One region of the Marinobacter sp. C1S70 genome, then DNA from elsewhere that is predicted to be linked to it. Evidence: predicted binding sites of a transcription regulator. Region 1 holds the regulator's gene; each other region holds the start of a gene.

What was found. The regulator sigma-54, encoded in region 1, starts transcription at its own class of promoters, with help from an activator protein. The targets are predictions, from matches to a motif close to ANTGGCATNNANNTTGCTNT.
Region 2: the regulator sigma-54 is predicted to act here: its motif matches at 2,041-2,060, upstream of Q669_RS08000 (PEP-CTERM sorting domain-containing protein).
Region 3: the regulator sigma-54 is predicted to act here: its motif matches at 3,338-3,357, upstream of glnK (P-II family nitrogen regulator).

What each region holds. Positions count from the first base shown of each region.
Region 1 is NZ_AXBW01000027.1:8,755-14,959, reverse strand. It holds gene rapZ (RNase adapter RapZ) at 1-760, opposite strand, end outside; gene ptsN (PTS IIA-like nitrogen regulatory protein PtsN) at 815-1,285, opposite strand; gene hpf (ribosome hibernation promoting factor) at 1,374-1,682, opposite strand; gene Q669_RS09035 (RNA polymerase factor sigma-54) at 1,756-3,285, opposite strand; gene lptB (LPS export ABC transporter ATP-binding protein) at 3,474-4,199, opposite strand; gene lptA (lipopolysaccharide transport periplasmic protein LptA) at 4,177-4,743, opposite strand; gene lptC (LPS export ABC transporter periplasmic protein LptC) at 4,727-5,326, opposite strand; gene Q669_RS09015 (KdsC family phosphatase) at 5,323-5,892, opposite strand; gene Q669_RS09010 (KpsF/GutQ family sugar-phosphate isomerase) at 5,892-6,205, opposite strand, start outside.
Region 2 is NZ_AXBW01000024.1:45,837-52,041, forward strand. It holds partial or broken gene aupA (alkane uptake protein AupA) at 1-1,115, opposite strand, end outside; gene Q669_RS08000 (PEP-CTERM sorting domain-containing protein) at 1,415-1,969, opposite strand; gene Q669_RS08005 (hypothetical protein) at 2,981-3,304, opposite strand; gene Q669_RS19500 (hypothetical protein) at 3,307-3,702, opposite strand; gene Q669_RS08015 (YfjI family protein) at 3,992-5,539, opposite strand; gene Q669_RS08020 (toprim domain-containing protein) at 5,539-6,205, opposite strand, start outside.
Region 3 is NZ_AXBW01000029.1:114,691-120,895, reverse strand. It holds gene Q669_RS10260 (hypothetical protein) at 1-447, shown strand, start outside; gene trmB (tRNA (guanosine(46)-N7)-methyltransferase TrmB) at 450-1,166, opposite strand; gene Q669_RS10250 (YifB family Mg chelatase-like AAA ATPase) at 1,238-2,770, opposite strand; gene Q669_RS10245 (accessory factor UbiK family protein) at 2,837-3,088, opposite strand; gene glnK (P-II family nitrogen regulator) at 3,467-3,805, shown strand; gene Q669_RS10235 (ammonium transporter) at 3,873-5,144, shown strand; gene speE (polyamine aminopropyltransferase) at 5,208-6,089, opposite strand.

The DNA of each region.
Region 1 (6,205 bases):
TGCAACCGATGGAAATGGTCATGTAACTACGATTGCTGTCGGCAAACGAGGGCAGCCAGGTATTCAGGAAGCCCGTGACGTCATTCACCATCTGACGGGTCAGCGGTTCCCGTTCCAGAAATTCGATGACCGGCTGATCAACGCCGGTGTGTTTGCGCAGGCTGGTGTCCCAGTATGGATTGGGCAGGCAGCGTACGTCGAAGACATAGTCTGAATCCACCGGCACGCCGTGCTTGAAGCCAAAGGACTGGAACAGCAGTGCCAGTTCCTGATCCTTGCGGCCGGCCACGCGCTGCTTGATCATGTCGCGTAGCTCGTACATGGAGAGCCCGGTCGTGTTGACGTAAAGATCGGCCAGCTTTGACAGGGGTTCCAGCAATTGCTTTTCGTTGGTGATTGCCTCCCGCAGAGACGTCTTGTCATCGCTCAGTGGATGCTTGCGGCGGGTTGCGTGAAAGCGTTGCAGCAGTGACTGTTCGTCGGCATCCAGGAAAATGATTTCAACCTCGACACCGGTCTGCTTCAGTTGCTGGTAAATGGTTTCAAAATTGGCCAGCTCGGCGGACAGGTTACGGGCATCAATACTGACGGCCATTTTTTTCAGCCGGCCGGGCGCTTCCTGAGTGGCCGCCTCTCGGGTCAGCGGGAACAGCAAGCCAATGGGCAGGTTGTCGATGCAGTAGAATCCCAGGTCTTCCAGCACATGCAGGGCCGTACTCTTGCCGGAACCGGATCGGCCACTGACGATAATCAGCTTCATGGGACTGTTTCTCCTTCAATCTGCCTGGCAGCCTGTCCAGATATCAGGCTGATCTCAGTGATTACTCTCCGCCATACGCTGGTAAAGGGTCGCGGGATCTTCACTCTGGCGCAGCCGGGCGCAGAAAGTGCTGTCATTGAAGCGCTCCGCCAGCTGGCTCAGTAATTCCAGGTGTTCACTGGTGGCTTCTTTGGGGACGATCAGTGCAAACACGAGATCTACCGGCTGGTTATCGATAGCATCAAAGTCTACCGGTTCCTCCAGAGTCATCAGCACGCCGATGACGCGGTCCAGGCCTTCCAGTCGGCAGTGGGGGATGGCAATACCCTCACCGATACCGGTGCTGCCCAGCCGTTCGCGGGAGACCAGATTGTTGAAGATCTGGGTGTCGCTGAGGATTTCATCCTGAAAGTGAATCCGTTCAGCGATGAACTCCAGCACACGTTTCTTGCTTGAGGCCGGCACCTTACAGAGGGTCAGTTCAGGGGCAAGAATATTGTCGATGGTCAGGGATGGCTCGCTCATGGATCGACTGCATGTCCGTAAAAAAAAGGCTGCGGCCGGTTAGCCCCGCCGCAGCTCGTTTCATGAAACACCCGGTAAGGTTCGCGCTTCAGCGACCGCCGTTACCGTGCATCCGGTCTACGTTCTTTTCCTTGTGCTTGAGGATCTGACGGTCCAGCTTGTCGACCAGAGCGTCGATTGCGGCGTACATGTCCTCATTTTCTGCCTTTGCGTGAATCTCACCACCAATCACGTGCAGCGTGGCTTCCGCCATCTGGCGCACCTTCTCGACCTCCAGGGTGACCTGGCAGTTACTGATGTGGTCGAAGTGACGCTCCAGCTTCTCGAACTTGGTGTTGACGTAATCCTTCAGAGCGGGAGTCAGTTCTACGTGATGGCCTGAAATGTTGAGTTGCATAGGCGTCTCCTGTTGTCATACTGCCGGCGTGCTTGCCGGCTTGCGTGCCAGTGCATCTTGCACCGGCGAAAGTTTAAACCAGGCGTTTTCGTTCGTTCGAGGGAGGAATATGCATGGCCTCCCGGTATTTGGCCACGGTACGCCGCGCCACGTTGATTCCCTGTTCCCCTAGCATGGCTGCAATTTTGCTATCGCTCAATGGCTTTTTCGGGGTTTCCTCGGCAATCAGCTTCTTGATCATCGCCCGGATGGCTGTAGACGAGCATTCGCCGCCCTCGGCGGTGCTGACGTGGCTGGAGAAAAAGTACTTCAGCTCAAAAATACCGCGGGGCGTGTGCATGTACTTCTGGGTGGTAACCCGGGAAATCGTGGACTCGTGCATTTCCACCGCCTGGGCAATGTCAGACAGGATCAGAGGCTTCATGGCTTCTTCGCCCTGATCCAGGAACCCTTGCTGGTGTTCAACGATGCGGGTGGCCACTTTCAGCAGGGTTTCATTCCGGCTTTGCAGGCTCTTGATAAACCATTTCGCTTCTTGCAGCTGGTCGCGCAGGTAGGTGTTATCGGCACTGCTGTCAGCCCGGCGGATCAGTGACGCGTAGCTGGCATTCACCCGGATACGCGGAGCGATTTCCGGGTTGAGTTCAACCCGCCAGCGGCCTTCGTGTTTGCGTACGATAACGTCCGGGATAACGTAATCCGGTTCGGCCCGGTCCACGACATCGCCAGGGCGAGGGTTCAGGCTGGTGATCAGGGCCAGTACCTGTTTCAGCTGGTCTTCCTTGAGCCGGCTGCGGCGTAACAGTTGCGCGTAGTCCCGGTTGCCAAGCAGGTGCAGGAACTGGGTAACCACCAGTCTCGCCTGGCGCAGCCAGGGGGTATCCGGTGGCAGCTGGTTGAGCTGAATCAGCAGGCATTCCTGGAGATCCCGAGCGAACACGCCGGGCGGGTCGAAGTGTTGCAGGCGGTGGAGTACCGCTTCCACTTCGTCCAGTTCCAACGGGTCTTCTTCGGTTTCGTCCAGCAGGCCTGCGTGAATGTCCTCAATGTCAGACGTCAGGTAGCCGCGCTCATCCACAGCATCCAGCAGCGCGTGGGCAATGGCCTGATCCCGCTCGCTCAGAGGCGTCAGGTTCAGCTGCCACTCGAGGTGATCCTGCAGGGTTTCGGTAGGCGAGTTCCGGGTTTCGAAATCCGATTCGTGCTCGTCTTCGCCTTTGCTGGCCGGAGCCGGGGCAGACTGGTAGATGTCGTCCCAGGCGGTATCCACTGGCAGATCATCGGGAATGTTGTCCGGAATATCGTTCTCGGACGACCAGTCAGGGCCGTTCTCGGTTTCGTCCCAGTCCGGGCTCGCGTCCTGGTGGCTGTCGTCCTGGTTGGCCTCAGAGCTGGAAGCTTCACTGTGCTCGTGCTCTTCGCGCTCGTCGCCTTCAGGGTGCTCATCGTCCTCTGAGGTTTCCAGCATTGGGTTGGATTCCAGCGCCTGCTGGATTTCCTGCTGGAGATCGAGGGTAGAAAGCTGTAGCAGGCGTATGGCCTGCTGCAGCTGGGGCGTCATGGTCAGACTCTGGCCCAGCTTAAGCTGTAATGAGGCTTTCATAACCATGGCTCAAGATCCATAACTCGTGGGCATCCCGGTTGTTGCTTTGCCGGCGCACAGGCCGAAAAAAATGTTGTACGCTGGTTACTTGCCATTGTCTGTGAACAGTATAAGCAAGTTTTTTGCCGAGTTTACTTGCTACAGATCATCAAAACAATCAGACCTCGGATAAACCCAGTTTTATCAGGTCAGAGCCGGAACTCATCACCCAGATATACTTCTTTCACCTGCTGGTTTGCCAGAATGGCTTCGGCATTGCCGGAGGCGATGATGTGGCCGCCGGAAACGATGTAGGCATTCTCGCAGATGTCGAGGGTTTCCCGAACGTTATGGTCGGTAATCAATACGCCAATGCCTTTATCCCGCAGGTGCCGGATAATGTGCTTGATGTCACTGACGGAGATAGGGTCTACGCCCGCGAAGGGTTCGTCCAGCAGGATAAACGCGGGCTCCATGGCCAGCGCCCGGGCGATTTCAACCCTGCGGCGTTCGCCGCCGGATAGCGCCATACCCACGCTGTCACGGATGTGAGTAATATGAAACTCTTCCAGCAACTCTTCCAGCTTGGCCTCCCGTTCCGCCCGACTCATGCCTTTGCGGGTTTCGAGGATGGCCATGATGTTGTCCCGCACGGTCAGTTTGCGAAACACGGAGGCCTCCTGGGGCAGGTAACCGATGCCCTTGCGGGCGCGCCCATGCATTGGCAGCGGGGTGATGTCCTGGGTGTCGATGGTGATCCGGCCGTGATCCGCAGGCACCAGGCCCACGATCATGTAGAAGCAGGTGGTCTTGCCGGCGCCGTTGGGGCCGAGCAGGCCGACAATCTCGCCGGAGCGAATTTCCAGAGAAACGTCCAGCACCACTTTTTTCTGCTTGTAGCTTTTTGCCAGATTACTGGCCCTGAGAACTGCCATCCGAACCTTTCCCGTCACTGGATTGAGCTGAATTACGAGGCTGAATCACCATTTCCACCCGGCCGGAGCCGCCGTCGGATGGCGTGCCGCCTTCCGCAGTAACAACGCGGCGAACAGTGTCGTAGTGGATGACGTCGCCCCGGAATACGTTGCCGTCTTGTTCAATAACGGCCTGGCGTTCAAAAATAACCAGGTTTTCATCGCCAGACCAGGTGATGTTCAGGGCCTTGGCATCGGTCGTGCCTTCGCCTTCCTGGCCGGGTTGCCGGTAATGGGCGGGGTTGCCGGCGGCTTCAATCCGGCTGACACCCTGTTGGTTGCGGTAAAGTACCACCCGATCCGCGTCCAGCCGGGTTTCGCCCTGAATCAGTTCGACAGCGCCGGTGTAAACGGCCGTTCCGGCGCTTTCATCCAGACGGGCCGAATCTGCACTGACCTTTATGGGGATATCGGAATCCAGGTTGAATGCCGATGCCGGGCCGGCCAGCAATGCCATGGCCAGAATCACTGGCCGGCAGAAAGATCGTTTACCTGACGGTTTCATATTGTCCCTCTACCCGGGAGTTGAGTTCGAGAATGCGTTCGTTGATCCAGGCTTTCATACCGGTGGAGCGGGTGACGCCGAAAGGCTCGGTGATGGTCACCGGCTGGTCGGTGTAGACGGTGCCGTTGCTGTTGTCCAGGGTCAGTGCCTCGGTCTCCAGAACGGCTTCGCGGCCTTCGGACTGTCGGGTCAATTGGACGTTCCCCGTAAGTTCCAGCTTTTCATTGTTCTGCTGAAGGCTACCTTCATTGGACTCAATGAGCCAAGGGTCGGGGCTGCCCTCACTGAAAAGCCGGGCTATCGGCGTATCCAGATGAGCCGTGCCGGTTGCTTCAAACTGCTCAATTCTGGGGCTTTTGAGATCAATCTGGAGGTTCCCTTGCTCATCCCAGGCGCGGTATTGGCCGCCGATCACAAAGCCGTCGGGCTCTGCGGGCCCCCGTAGTTCGCTGGCGGCATTCCGCGAACTGACAGGCTCGTCACTTTGCCACAGCAGAAAAACGGTTGCTGTTACGGTGGCGGCAAGGGCCAGGGCTGTAATCCGCCGTTTGCCACGATCGCCGAAAAGCCGCTCGGTGATCATGCTGGCTCGTCCAGATAGGGGGCAAGAGTGTTGTCCAGATGCCCTTGAGCCCAGAGCAGGAGATCGCAGGCCTCGCGCACAGCGCCCTGTCCACCGTGGCTGCGGGTACAGTAGTCGGCGTGTTGCTGAACCAGCCAGTAGCCGTTGGGTACCGTGATGCCAAGGCCGGCAAAACGCAGCGCAGGCAGGTCGGGCAGGTCGTCGCCCATATAGGCAATCTGTTCCGGCTTAAGGTTCATATCCCGGATCAATTCCAGCAATGCGATTTTTTTGTCTTCGCGACCCTGCATCAGGTGCGGGATGCCCAGATCCGACATCCGCTTTTCCGTGAGGGGCGAGCGCCGTCCGGTAATCACCGCCACGGTGATGCCTGCCTGCATCAGTTGTTTCAGGCCCAGGCCGTCAAGAATGTTGAAGGCCTTGAGTTCATCGCCGCTGGCACTGAAATAGAGGCGGCCATCGCTCATAATGCCGTCCACGTCCAGGGCGATCAGGCGAATGTCCGAGGCTTTGGCCTTCAGGGCTGCGTCCCAGTGGGTTTGTAACGGATGCGCTGTCTGAGTCATCAAATCACTCCGGCCCGCAGCAGGTCGTGCATATTAATAGCGCCCACCAGGGTGCCGTTTGCGTCGGTAACCGGCAAGGCGTTGATCTTCATTTCTTCCATGATATTCAAGGCTTCTGCCGCCAGGTGGTCTGCCCGGATGGTTTTGCCGTTGCGGGTCATCACGTCCTGGATGGGGGTAGTGTGCACATCCACGGATTTGTCCAGGGTCCGGCGCAGGTCGCCGTCGGTGAAGATGCCCGTCAGGGTGCCGGCGGCATTAACGACCGTGGTCATACCCAGGCCCTTGCGGGTTATTTCCAGCAGTGCCCCGC
Region 2 (6,205 bases), on a different contig from region 1:
AGCTCCGGATTACGAGTGGTTTTAAGGGGAGACTCTTCGTAGGCAACACCGCCACGAAGGGCGAAGTTCTTGTTCAACTGATATTCCGCACCAAGGCGGGGAATCAGGATGTCGTCGAAACCGATCCGGTTTCCGGAGGCCACGGAACCTTGATCCTTGATGGAGTCGCCGCTGAATTCGTCTTCCAGTTCCGACCAGTTCTGTTGTTCGATACTGCCGCCGATGCGCCAGCCGTCACCGGAGTATTGTGTGCCGATGGCAATCGTTTCCGGCTGGAATGAGTCGATGGTTGTCACAGCCAGGCTGAGCCCGGGATCCGGGATAGTCTGGGTCACGATGATGTTGGAGTCGACTGTGGTTGAGGCCGATGACTTCGTCCGGTAGGTCAGCGCCGTTTCCCATCCGTTCAGGAAACAGTCAGATTCAGGACAAAATGTGCTGCCCAGATCGATGTTCGTGCCCAGAATGGTCTTCAGAGAAGGCTCGGCATTGACCGCAAGGCGCTCACGGCTGGTTTCGCCGCCCAGCGTCGAGACGGCATCAAGATTAGCGGTCGCTTCGAGCGTTACCCGAACCGAAGCACCGGCGGAAATACCGCGCCAGATCGGGGTTGCACCACCGATGTTAAGGAACAAAGGTTCTTTCCCGTATTGAAGGAACTGTCCGCTCTCGCTGGTTTCAGAGCTGAAAGCCAGCATCTCCTTACCGTACTTTTCCACGCCCGCAATAAACCCGAGATAGATGGGGTGCCCGAACCGGGTGAGTGACCCAAGGTTGGTCTTCATGCCGATCAAAACGTGTTGGCTCGGAGAGTCCGAGACAATGTCACCGCTGGCGTTGGGATTGTCGGAACGCAGCTCCTGTTCGGAATGAAGGATACCCGCCGTAAGTTCGCCACGAGGATCTTTCGTCAGCGCTGCCGGATTGTAGTAGGTGGCAGAAACCTACTCATTGAACATCGAAAGGGACTGGGCGGTGGCCACATCGACCGGCATTACACCATAACTGGTGCCCAGGTTGCCCATACTGGCACTGGTGGGCATGGACAGGGAGGCGGAAACTGCTGCAACGGCAAGGGATACCGCCCGTACTGAGAATCGGGGGGAAAGAACCATGTATACACTCCGTTCACTCATTGTTTTTGTGCTCAGTCCCGAGGGATTCCTTTCAGGACTGGTACGCTTGTTCAGGTTTTAGTGTATGAGGCTTGTCTGATCGGGACGTTGGCATTTTTGACACGACAGGGTGTCGGTAGAACCACGTACCTCAAGAATTGTCTAAAACGGCCGAAAACTCATGAGCTTAAAAGGTGGGCTTCCGTGTATTTCTGTTACTTAATGTTTGCGGTTTTGTGAACGGGCACAAAAAAAGCTCCCCAAGGGGAGCTTTAGTGGCATGTAAAAAATGTCGACACTCAGGCGGATTTTTGTAACTTTCTTCTGATTGTGAGCATGCCCAGAATGCCAAGTCCCAGCAGGCCCAGTGTTCCTGGCTCAGGAACCTGTACAGGAACGGACTTGCCAAAGATCGCTACATGAGAAATGGCGCCTCTGTTTGGATAAAAGCCCTGAAGATCCAGTACGTCCTGGCCATTCCAGCTGCCGATGTTGAACAGGTATTGTGGCTCGTTGCCGTCTTTGACAACCAGGTAACACTCAGGGCACACAATGTAGTCCGGGCCATCCCAGCTGATCACCGCGTTGTTAGGGTCTCCGGTGAAACTGGTGGAGTAGAAGGATTGGTAGGAGCCTTCTTCCGGGCCTTCGTAGTTGGACTTGTAAAGCAAAGTGAGGTCGGACGTTCCAAAAAGGGCTGCAACGTCACCGGCGTCAAGCGCTGGATTTGGGGGGCCTACGTCGACAGTTTTGTCGGCGTCTGCGGGGCCAAGGATCAGGGCCATAGCCCCAGCAGACCAGGTTAATGCCAGAGCCGCAATAACGTGTGTTATCTGCTTTGTAATCTGTTTCATTTTTCACCTTCTCTCAGGGCAAGCCCTGAACGCAGTGCGGCGAAGCCGCGATCTGTACTTACGTCTGACTTTCAGCACAGTGTGTGCCAATAGGATTATTTGACGTTAAAACAGAGGCTTGGGCAGTGCTTAAGAGAAGGTTGGAGGCGTATGTGTAAATAAGTTGGACAGGAGTGAGTTGGGTGCGGGTTGGGGGAGGAGTTTGGGAGATGGTGGGCCCAGCTTCCCCCGAAGTCCGGCTGTAACCACCTGATAATTATGCGGGTGGCTTTCAGGTGTGTTCGGAAATACCCCCATAAGTACCCCCAAAAAGAACCGGCTACCCCCGGCAGTCTCTGGAACTCATACGGGCAAAATCCAGCGGCGTACCCCCTCGAAAAAAGTTTCCTTATTTCTCCCGCGTAAAAATCTGGCTAGGGCACGCGGTCGAGCCCTTGGGAGCGTCAGGGATTTTACCCGCCCCCGGTGGGGTAGGTTGCTGCGTTGCTGTGGTCTGGGTGCGATCTCGTGCGGCCTCGCGGACTACCAAACAACAACCGGGCGGTGTCTGGTTTCGTATCTGGTGAGCGGTCGCGCTCCACGCTACCCGCAACGGGCCCCGGTCTGGGAGTACCTTTTCATCCAGCCATCGGGCTTATGATTTACTGTGTCGTGGCGCTATCTGGCCTCAGTTGTCGCAGTCGTAACTATCTGGCGTTTCTGGCTTTATCCGGCCATCTGGTGAGGCGTCACGAATTCCCGAAAATTTGCCGATTACCGCGTGGTTGCACCGTCCGCGCGGTGCTGGGTAGGTGCCAGGGGCCCCGGCTTCCTGTTTCTCCACGTTCGCCACGGCTTCAGGCAGGCAGGGCGGGGCGTTCGGTCGTGCGGTGGTGAAGCCATAGGGTGCCGATAATTGGGCGGCTCGGGCGCTTCTGCGCCCCCGTGGTGAGTTGTTGCCCGGTAGTACCTTTCGGGTTTTGTCCGCCAGCAGGGCCCGGCTTGTTGTGGGTGATCCGCTGGCGGTAGGGCTTACCCCTTGGCGTGCCCGGCTTGGGATAGCAGGGCTTGCAAGGTTTCGTGAATGTATCCAGCGCACAGCCAGGCGTCAGGGTCTGTCATGGGGTCGTGCCAGCAGTCCCGGTGTTCCTCCAGGTCTTGCAGCAGGGCGGCCAATACTTGGCGGGTGGTGGTGTCGATCTGGGGTTGATAGCCGGGCGGTGTCGCCATCAGCAGCGGGGCGGCCCTCATGTCCTCCACTGAATAGGGGCAGGGGGTAGGTCTGGCCCGGCTGCGTAGGTTCTCTTGTGCGCTCCGTAGCCGGTGGGCAGGGTGTAGCGGGGTTACGTTGGTCATGGTCATTGCTCCGGCTGGTCTGTGTTCTGGTATGCCTGAAGGTAAGCCCGGCGAAATGCCGCCCCGGTGTGGCAGTAGCGGCCTTGTGGTGCATTGCAGGCAGGGCAGGCCATGGCGTGATTCAGGAATGATTCATGGGCGGCCCGCCATACCCGTTCAAGCTCTTTGCCTTGCCTGGCCTTCTGGCGGTTTCTGGCGGTGCCCTGGCGTACCAGTTGGGTAAGGTGGTGCTCTACGTCGTGCAGGGGCTTTCCGTGGGCCTCCATCAGCCTGAAGTAATCCGCCAGCCGGGCCAGGTCATAACCGGGGCAGTTCTCGGCTATGGCCTGCATATCGTCATCAGACAGAAGGGCCCGCAACATATGGGCGTCAGCCTTCAGGGTTGTGGCTATCTCCATAAGAACGGCATCGGGGTTCTGTCCATTCTTCCCCGCAAGGGTCTGCGGATTTTGCGGATTTGCGGAAAACTCCCGGCAGCCCTTTGTTTCCGGGGGTTCGCTGGCTTTTGGCGTTTGCGGATTTTTGCGGAGAGTTGCGGAAAAAATCCCAGGCCCGCAGTTATCCGCAGTTTTCCGCAAACCTTCCGCAAGCTCTCCGGCCCGTGGTTGTGGGCTTTCCGCAGTTTCCGCAGAATCCGCAAGGGGTGGCGTTTTGGCTTTCCGCCGTTGCCTTATCGCTCCCATCAGATCAAACATTGTCCGGGCCCTCCCTCAGCTTCCAGGCGCGGGGCTTGTTGTTGGGGCCAGTGACGGAAACAAAGGCGTGGCCATAGTCCACCAGAAGGCCCAGCAGCTCCCGTGCTTTGGTGGCTTTTCGGTAGGCAGCCGGTAGTTTCTTGAAGCCATCGGCGCTCAGCTCTCCCCCGTTCTGCCTGATCCAGTCCGCCAGCTCTCGGGCTTCATGCTCGGTCGTGCTGTGTGCGGCTTCCTGCGTTCGCTGGATCATGGTTAGCAGGTAGTACTGCATCAGCTCGGCGGCCCGGTCGATATGCTCCGGGGTTGGTGCTGACCGGGTTTCAACGTAGGACAGGACAGCTGCGATCCGGGCGGCGTTGTCGGCAGCTTTGGCGGCAAACTCCCGTATTACGGACAGCTCCCCATGCGGTGACAGCTGTTCCTCTATGGAATCGTGCACAGCTACCCAGGCGTCAAAGGCAGGCCCGGTGATGGGTAGGGTTTCCGGCTCCAGCTCCCCGGCTTCATCAGTGGGCAAGGGCTGGCGGATAAGCTCCCCCAGGGCGTCCCAGAAACGGGTAATGGCCGGGTCACTGGCGGCGCTTTCATCGTTGGCGCGGCCCGATAAGAAGCGGCTACCCACCAATGACCGGTCACTGCATACCAGGAAGCGGGCAAGAAAGCCTTGCCCCATCATCAGGCGGTCTGACAATACCTTGTCAGCGATAACCGGTTGTATCATCAGGTGGGCAGCCAGGCGGCGGCCTGCCAGTACGCCAGACTCCCCGGCCCCTGCTCTGGTGCGGGTGATGGGTTTCCCGTCCCATAGTTGGGAAAGCATGGTAATAATCCGGCCCTTGGCCTCGTCTGCCATGCCGTGCCCGCTGAAGAATGCCCCGCCTTCATCCGAAAACAGGCCAGCGGTTGCCAGGGCGTCAAGGAAGTGCTTATAGATTCCCTCTGCGGTGGGTTCTTCCATCAGGATATGGGGGCGCGGTGGCGGGGTTGGCCGGTTCTTTTCCAGCTCCGCCAGCTCAGCCGATAGGGCTTGTTGCTCGTCATGGGTTAGCGGGCGGGGTTTCTTGCCGCTTCCCTTGTAGCTCCCCACTATGCTTTTGTAGCGCATTTCGTGGGCTTCCAGATCGGCCCGGTACTCAGCCATCAGGGCGTCATACTCTGCCCGGCGCTCTGCTTGATATTCATAGATGGGCTTCATAGCCTGGCTATCGAGTGAGCTTTTACGCTCCCCGCTGGCGGCTATGGTCAGACAGTACAAGGTTGTGGGGCTTGTCCCCACGTTGCCCTTCTTCACGTTGGCGTGGCCCTGTACCGCCAGCGAAGTAACCGCAAGGATAGATTGCGCGGCCATGCCCAGCGGGGTTTGAACGTAGTAGGCCAGGGCCTTTGCCGCGTTGCCCAGTAGCTCCCCCAGGGCGTCCACCGGGTAGGGTGGCGGCGGCGTTCTTCCCGCCAGCGGTATAGGGGCTGTATCAATACCAGGCAGCGGGGCGCTTAGGTTGGTTCTGGGGTCTGTTGCAGTAATGGGCGGCTGTTTGGTCATTACCGCCCCCCTTGCCAGTTGTGCAGGTCATTGAAGTCTGACAAGTGCAGCGGTGCGGCTGGCGGCCAGTGCGGCAAGGCAAACCGGGCCCCGGCGGCCAGTGCGGCGGCCTTTGCTGCTGCGGCTCCGGGGTTGCCTGGTGTCTGCCGGTCATCATCTCCGCACACAATCAGGTCAGCATCAGGCCAGCGGTTACGGGCTCCGGTTGCTACGGCTTGAAGGTTGCCACAATCCACGGCAGCCAATACCAGGGCGGCGGGGTCTATCTCTGCCAGGGTGCAGCCGGTGGCCCAGCCTTCACAGATAAGCACGCGGGCGGGGTAGTCGGGGCCATCCACTACGATGAAATTACCGGCCTTCTTACCGCCAGCCATCAGCCGTTTACCCCCGGCCTCGTCTATCGTTTGCAGGCTCCATGCTTTGCCGGTGAAGTCCGCCAGCAGTAACACAAGCTCCCGGCCCTTCTGGCGGGCCCGGTGCGGCTGTATGCCCTTGCGTTGCAGGTACGGGTGCATCGGGTCTGCCGGGCTGCATAAATGCCAGTGGCGGGCGGCTGCGGCGGCTCTGGCTTCCCATTGCCGGGCCTGTTCTTCCTCCCTGGCCCGTTTGGCTTCCGCCATCCGGCGCTTCAGTTCCCGGCGCTCGGCAGGGTTCAGGGTATCCCCG
Region 3 (6,205 bases), on a different contig from region 1:
TTGAACCAGCCACTGCATACGTCCGCCGCGCCTCAGGGGATTGTCAGTTTACAGCTGGCCGGTACCGCCGAGCAGACTCACGCCATTCTGCGCAGCTGGCGGGACGGCAATCTCGCCATGGCACGGCTATCACTGTGGCTCGACTTTGTGTTCATCGTGGTCTATCTGGCCGCGCTGCTTCAATTAACCCGCCACTTCACCCGGGACAGACCGGGTATCCGGGAACGGATGGTCGCCCGCTGGGTGCGCGCCCTTTTTGTCATCGCAGGCATCAGCGATGTAGCGGAAAACATTGTTCTGCTTAATAACTTCAATCCGCCTTCAGACTCCCTGAGCCTGACCGCCACCATTCTGGCGCTGGTGAAATTCACCGGCCTGATACTTGGCATGGCGGGCCTGGTGGTCATCCGTGCTTCCCGCCGCAGGCCCCTGACTCACTCCCACTGAACTCAGTTGGTGCGATAAAACAACAAATCCCATACTCCGTGGCCAAGATTTTCGCCACGCTTCTCGAACTTGGTGATCGGGCGGTCATCAGGCTTGGGCGAATAACCACCTTGCTCCTGAGTATTGGCAAAGCCTTCTGACGCACTCATCACTTCCAGCATGTGCTCAGCGTAGTTCTCCCAGTCTGTGGCCAGGTGCAGAATACCGCCCACCCGCAGCTTATGGCGGATGCGCTGAACAAATTCCGGCTGGATCAAGCGGCGCTTGTGATGCTTTTTCTTGTGCCACGGGTCCGGGAAGAACACCATCACCCGATCCAGACAGGCATCCGGCAGACACAGGTCAATCACATCATTGGCATCAATGCTGTATACCCGCACATTCTCAAGACCACGCGATTCCACTTCTTTCAACAAGGCGCCGACGCCAGGCAGGTGCACTTCCACGCCGATAAAATCCTGCTCGGGTGCAGCTTCGGCCATATCGGCAAGGGATTTGCCCATCCCGAAACCGATCTCCAGGTTGAGCATGTTATCGCGGCCAAACACCTCACGGGGGTCGATCATGCCATTGTCACGGCTCAGTCCGTACTTGGCCCAGTTGCGATCGAAGGCCTTCTTCTGACCTTCGGTCATCCGCCCCTGGCGCAGTACAAAGCTGCGAACACCGCGGCGTGTGGTGACCGGATTCGTATCCTGAGTCTCGTTCTGGTCAGTCATTCTGTGTCCTCAAGCTTCAAAGCGGATCTCATGGAATAAACCTGGCACACAGTTTACCAGAGTCAGCAGCTTCAGGCGGAGACAACCGACCCCTGGCCAGCCTGACGGTCGAGTTGACGGTAACCCAGCGCCTCCATCAGGTGCGACTGGCTCAGGTGTTCAGCACCCTCCAGATCCGCCAGGGTGCGGGCCAGTCGTAATATTCGATGGAGCGCCCGGGCCGACAACCCCAGTCGCTCCATGGCCCGGGTCAACAACCGCTCACTGGCGGCATCCAGCCGGCAAGCCTGATCCAGCAACGCTCCCGAGAGGGCCGAGTTGAGCATCCCACGAGCCTCCTGCCGGGCCCTGGCAGCCAGAACCCTGGCCCTGACACTGGCGCTACTCTCACCGGACACCCCGGAACCGAGCAAGACCTCTCCGGACTGCACCGGAACTTCCACATGCAGATCGAACCGATCCAGTAACGGCCCCGAGATCTTTGCCCGATAACGCATCACCTGTGCCGGCGTGCACTGGCACTCGATATTGGGGTGACCACTGTAACCACACGGGCATGGGTTCATGGCGGCCACAACCTGAAATCGCGCTGGGAAAGTGACCTGCCGCGCCGCCCGGCTGATGGAGATTTCGCCTGTTTCCATAGGCTCCCGCAGCACTTCCAGGACCCGCCGTTCAAACTCCGGCAGTTCATCGAGAAACAACACCCCCCGGTGCGCCAGAGAGATCTCGCCCGGGCGAGGACTGCTGCCACCGCCCACCAGCGCCACCGCAGACGCCGTGTGATGAGGCGCCCTGAATGGTGGCTGACGCCAGCCACCTGGCTTTAGCGGCTGGCCCGCAACGGAATGCACGCTGGCCACCTCCATGGCTGCCTCATCTGGCAAACCTGGCAGAATGCCCGGTAACCGGCTCGCCAGCATACTTTTACCGGTTCCGGGAGGGCCGAAAAACAACAGATTGTGACCGCCAGCTGCGGCCACCTCCAGCGCCCGACGGGGCACTTGCTGGCCTCGCACCTCTGAGAGATCGGCCACAGACACCGCTGCGGCACCGTCTCCCGGCGTTTCAGATCGAGGAACAGGAACCAGCCGGGCACGACCCGCCAGATGCTCACAGACCGTCAGCAGATGGCTGGCGGCAAGCACATCATCACGGCTGGCCAGGGCGGCCTCCTCGGCGTTGTCCTGCGGTAGCAACAGCGAACGACCCGCCTCGCGAGCCGCCAGTACCGCGGGCAATATCCCCTTGAGGGGCCGAAGCGCACCATCCAGGGACAGCTCTCCGAGAAACTCGTGGCTTTCGAGGCTTTCGGGGGGAATCTGGCCGGAGGCTGCCAGGATGCCCAGGGCAATGGGCAAATCAAAACGGCCACCTTCTTTGGGCAGGTCAGCAGGCGCGAGATTGATGGTGATTCTACGGGCGGGGAATTCGAAACCGGCATTCAGCAGTGCACTGCGAACCCGATCCTTGCTTTCCCTCACTCCGGTTTCCGGCAACCCGACGATGGATAATGCCGGCAGGCCACCAGACAGGTGCACCTCAACGGTAACTGGGGGAGCAGACACGCCAATGCTGGCGCGCGAATGGACAATAGCGAGCATGACAACCTTCCATGGCACAGAACAATCAGTCGTTGCGGGCAGCGACCCTGCCGCCCGGGCAAACCATCAGGAACTCTGGCGTTGTTCCAGTTCGGCAACACGTTTTTCCAGGGCCTCAACCTTTTCACGGGTTTTCATCAGGACCGCCTGCTGGGCATCAAATTCTTCCCGGGTCACCAGCTCCAGCCGGGACAGAACCGACATCACCGTGGCCCGGGCCTGGGTTTCAAAATCTTCCCGTGCTGCCCGCGCCATATCGGGAACAAACTGGCCAAACTGACCCTGCAACTGAGAAAAAATTTCCTGGGGCCCTTTCATCAATCACCTCTCGAATCGGTTTTTCGGCGATATCAGACTATTTTCCGTGTCGCCGGGGTGTTTGCGGGAGTGTATCACACCCTACCCCCTGCCATACTGTACCCGGTCGGCATTATAATGGCCGCGGCCGATGGCCCGACTGCGCTGTTTTGAGACAATCGCAGGCACAATGCACCACAACGGTGCATCAAGCTGCGCCATTTCGGCACAGACAATAATTAAGAGTTTGTTTTAAAAGCTATTTTTTGCGTTGGCATACCCGATGCTAAAGCCCTCGTACGCAATCCGCACAATTGATGTGCGAGGTGGCAGCATCCCGAACTCAACAACCGGCCGACGGGCCCTCACTGTTGGGACGGCTTTACCAAGGAGAAAGCAATGAAACTTGTGACAGCGATCATCAAGCCTTTCAAATTGGATGATGTCCGTGAGGCACTATCCGAGATTGGCGTACAAGGCGTAACCGTCACTGAAGTCAAAGGCTTCGGTCGGCAGAAAGGCCACACAGAGCTCTATCGTGGCGCGGAATACGTGGTGGATTTCCTGCCCAAGGTCAAAGTGGAGATCGCCATTGGCGACAACCTGCTGGACCAGGTCATCGAAGCCATCACCAAGGCAGCCAATACCGGCAAGATCGGCGACGGCAAAATATTCGTGACTGAACTGGAACAGGCTATCCGGATCCGGACAGGCGAAACCGGCGAAGAAGCGGTCTGATCCAGAACTGACACCCAGCCAACGCAAAAAACTTATAACCTGAAGAGCCTTGTGCGGAGGGCTTCCTATGGAAAGCAATCTCTTTCACCTGCAGTATGCAATAGATACCTTTTATTTTCTCGTGTGTGGCGCATTAGTCATGTGGATGGCCGCAGGCTTTGCCATGCTCGAGTCCGGCCTGGTGCGTGCTAAAAACACCACCGAAATCCTGACCAAGAACGTCGCGCTCTTTGCCGTGGCCTGCACCATGTACCTGGTGTGCGGTTACGCCATCATGTACGGCGGTAACGTCTTCCTCTCCGGCATCGCCGATGTGGACGTGGACGGCGTACTGGGTGACTTCGCCACCCGTGAAGACGGCTTCACCGGCGGCTCCATCTACTCGGCGGCCTCTGACTTCTTCTTCCAGGTCGTGTTCGTGGCCACCGCCATGTCCATCGTGTCCGGCGCGGTTGCCGAGCGCATGAAGCTGTGGGCGTTCCTGGTATTCGCGGTCTTCATGACTGGCTTTATCTACCCGCTGGAAGGCGCGTGGACCTGGGGTGGCGCCGATGTGTTCGGTATGTACAACCTCGGTGATCTTGGCTTCAGTGACTTCGCCGGCTCCGGCATCGTACACATGGCAGGTGCCGCTGCGGCCCTGGCTGGTGTACTGCTGCTTGGCCCGCGTAAAGGCAAATACGGCCCCAACGGTGAAATCCGTGCCTTCCCGGGCGCCAACATGCCACTGGCCGCTCTGGGTACCTTCATCCTGTGGATGGGCTGGTTCGGTTTCAACGGTGGTTCTGTACTGAAACTCGGCGACGTCGCCAGTGCCAACTCCGTGGCCATGGTGTTCCTGAACACCAACGCAGCCGCTGCCGGTGGCGCTATTGCCGCCCTGATCACCGCTCGCCTGATGTTTGGCAAGGCTGATCTGACCATGCTGCTGAACGGTGCGATCGCCGGTCTGGTGGTAATCACCGCCGAGCCATCCACCCCGAGCGCGCTGACAGCCACTATCTGGGGCGCCCTGGGCGGCATCCTGGTGGTACTGAGCATCGTCACTCTGGACAAGCTGCGCATCGACGATCCGGTCGGCGCCATCTCTGCCCACGGTGTCTGTGGTCTGCTGGGCCTGCTGCTGGTACCGGTTACCAACGGCGATGTCAGCTTCAGCGGCCAAATCATCGGCGCCCTGACCATCTTCATCTGGGTATTCGTAGCCAGTCTGGTCGTCTGGGGTATCCTGAAGGCTGTCATGGGCATCCGTGTGACCGAAGAGGAAGAGTACGAAGGTGTCGACCTCTCCGAATGCGGTATGGAAGCCTATCCGGAGTTTGTCAGCGGCAAGCAGTAACACCGCTACCTATCGGAACGAAAAAGGGCGCCCTTGTGGCGCCCTTTTTCTTTAAGCTCTGGTTCAACCCTCTTCCGGGCGAACCTCATCTTCCAGCGCATCCACCATAAACTGCGGCATGGCCAAGGCACCGTGGTGCACCCCGGCATTGTAGTAACGGGTGACAAAGGGGCGGTTGTTGGCATCTTCCTCGCGGAAATACTTCAGCGGGTTTTCCTTGCTGCCCATGGTGCAGCTCCACCAGCCCGTGGGGTATACCGGCTGGGGGAATGGCAATGTCTGCACATGGCCAAAACCGGCTTTGTGCATGTCATCGTGAATGTCCTTGATGATGGTATTGGTGTGCAGCAGGGGGGATTCGCTCTGCTGAACGATGATACCGCCCTCCCTCAGGGCCAACATGGCATCGCGATAGAAATCCAGCGCGAACAGGCCTTCCGCAGGACCCACCGGGTCGGTACTGTCGATAATCAGCACATCAATGCTGTTCGGTTCGATATCACGCATCCACTGGATGCCATCACCGAAAAAGAAGTTGGCACGGGGGTCGCCATTAGCTTCGCACAGTTCTGGAAAATACTTCTCAGACATGCGGGTTACCCGCTCATCGATCTCCACCTGCCAGGCTTCCTGCACTCCTGGGTGTTTCAGAACTTCTTTCAGGGTGCCGCAGTCGCCACCACCGACGATGACCACTTTTTTCGGGTCCTTGTGGGTGAACAGCGCAGGATGGGTCATCATTTCGTGGTACAGGAAATTGTCCCTGGTGGTCAGCATCACACAGCCGTCCAGAACCATCAGGTTGCCGAAGGTTTCGGTTTCATAGATTTCGAGTTTCTGAAATGGCGTCTGCTCTTCATGGAGCTTGCGCTTTACCTGCAGGGAAAAAGCGGTGCCCTGGTCCTGAAATACCTCGGTGAACCAGCCTTCGTTCAATGCGGTCATGTCTGTCTCCCACTGTGTGCCGCTGCAATGTGCCGGGGCATCTGAAAGGGGCGTATTGTAGGTGCAGTGGTCAGCTCCTACAATGCAGCCTGTTACCGGCCCGCCGGCCGCCCCGG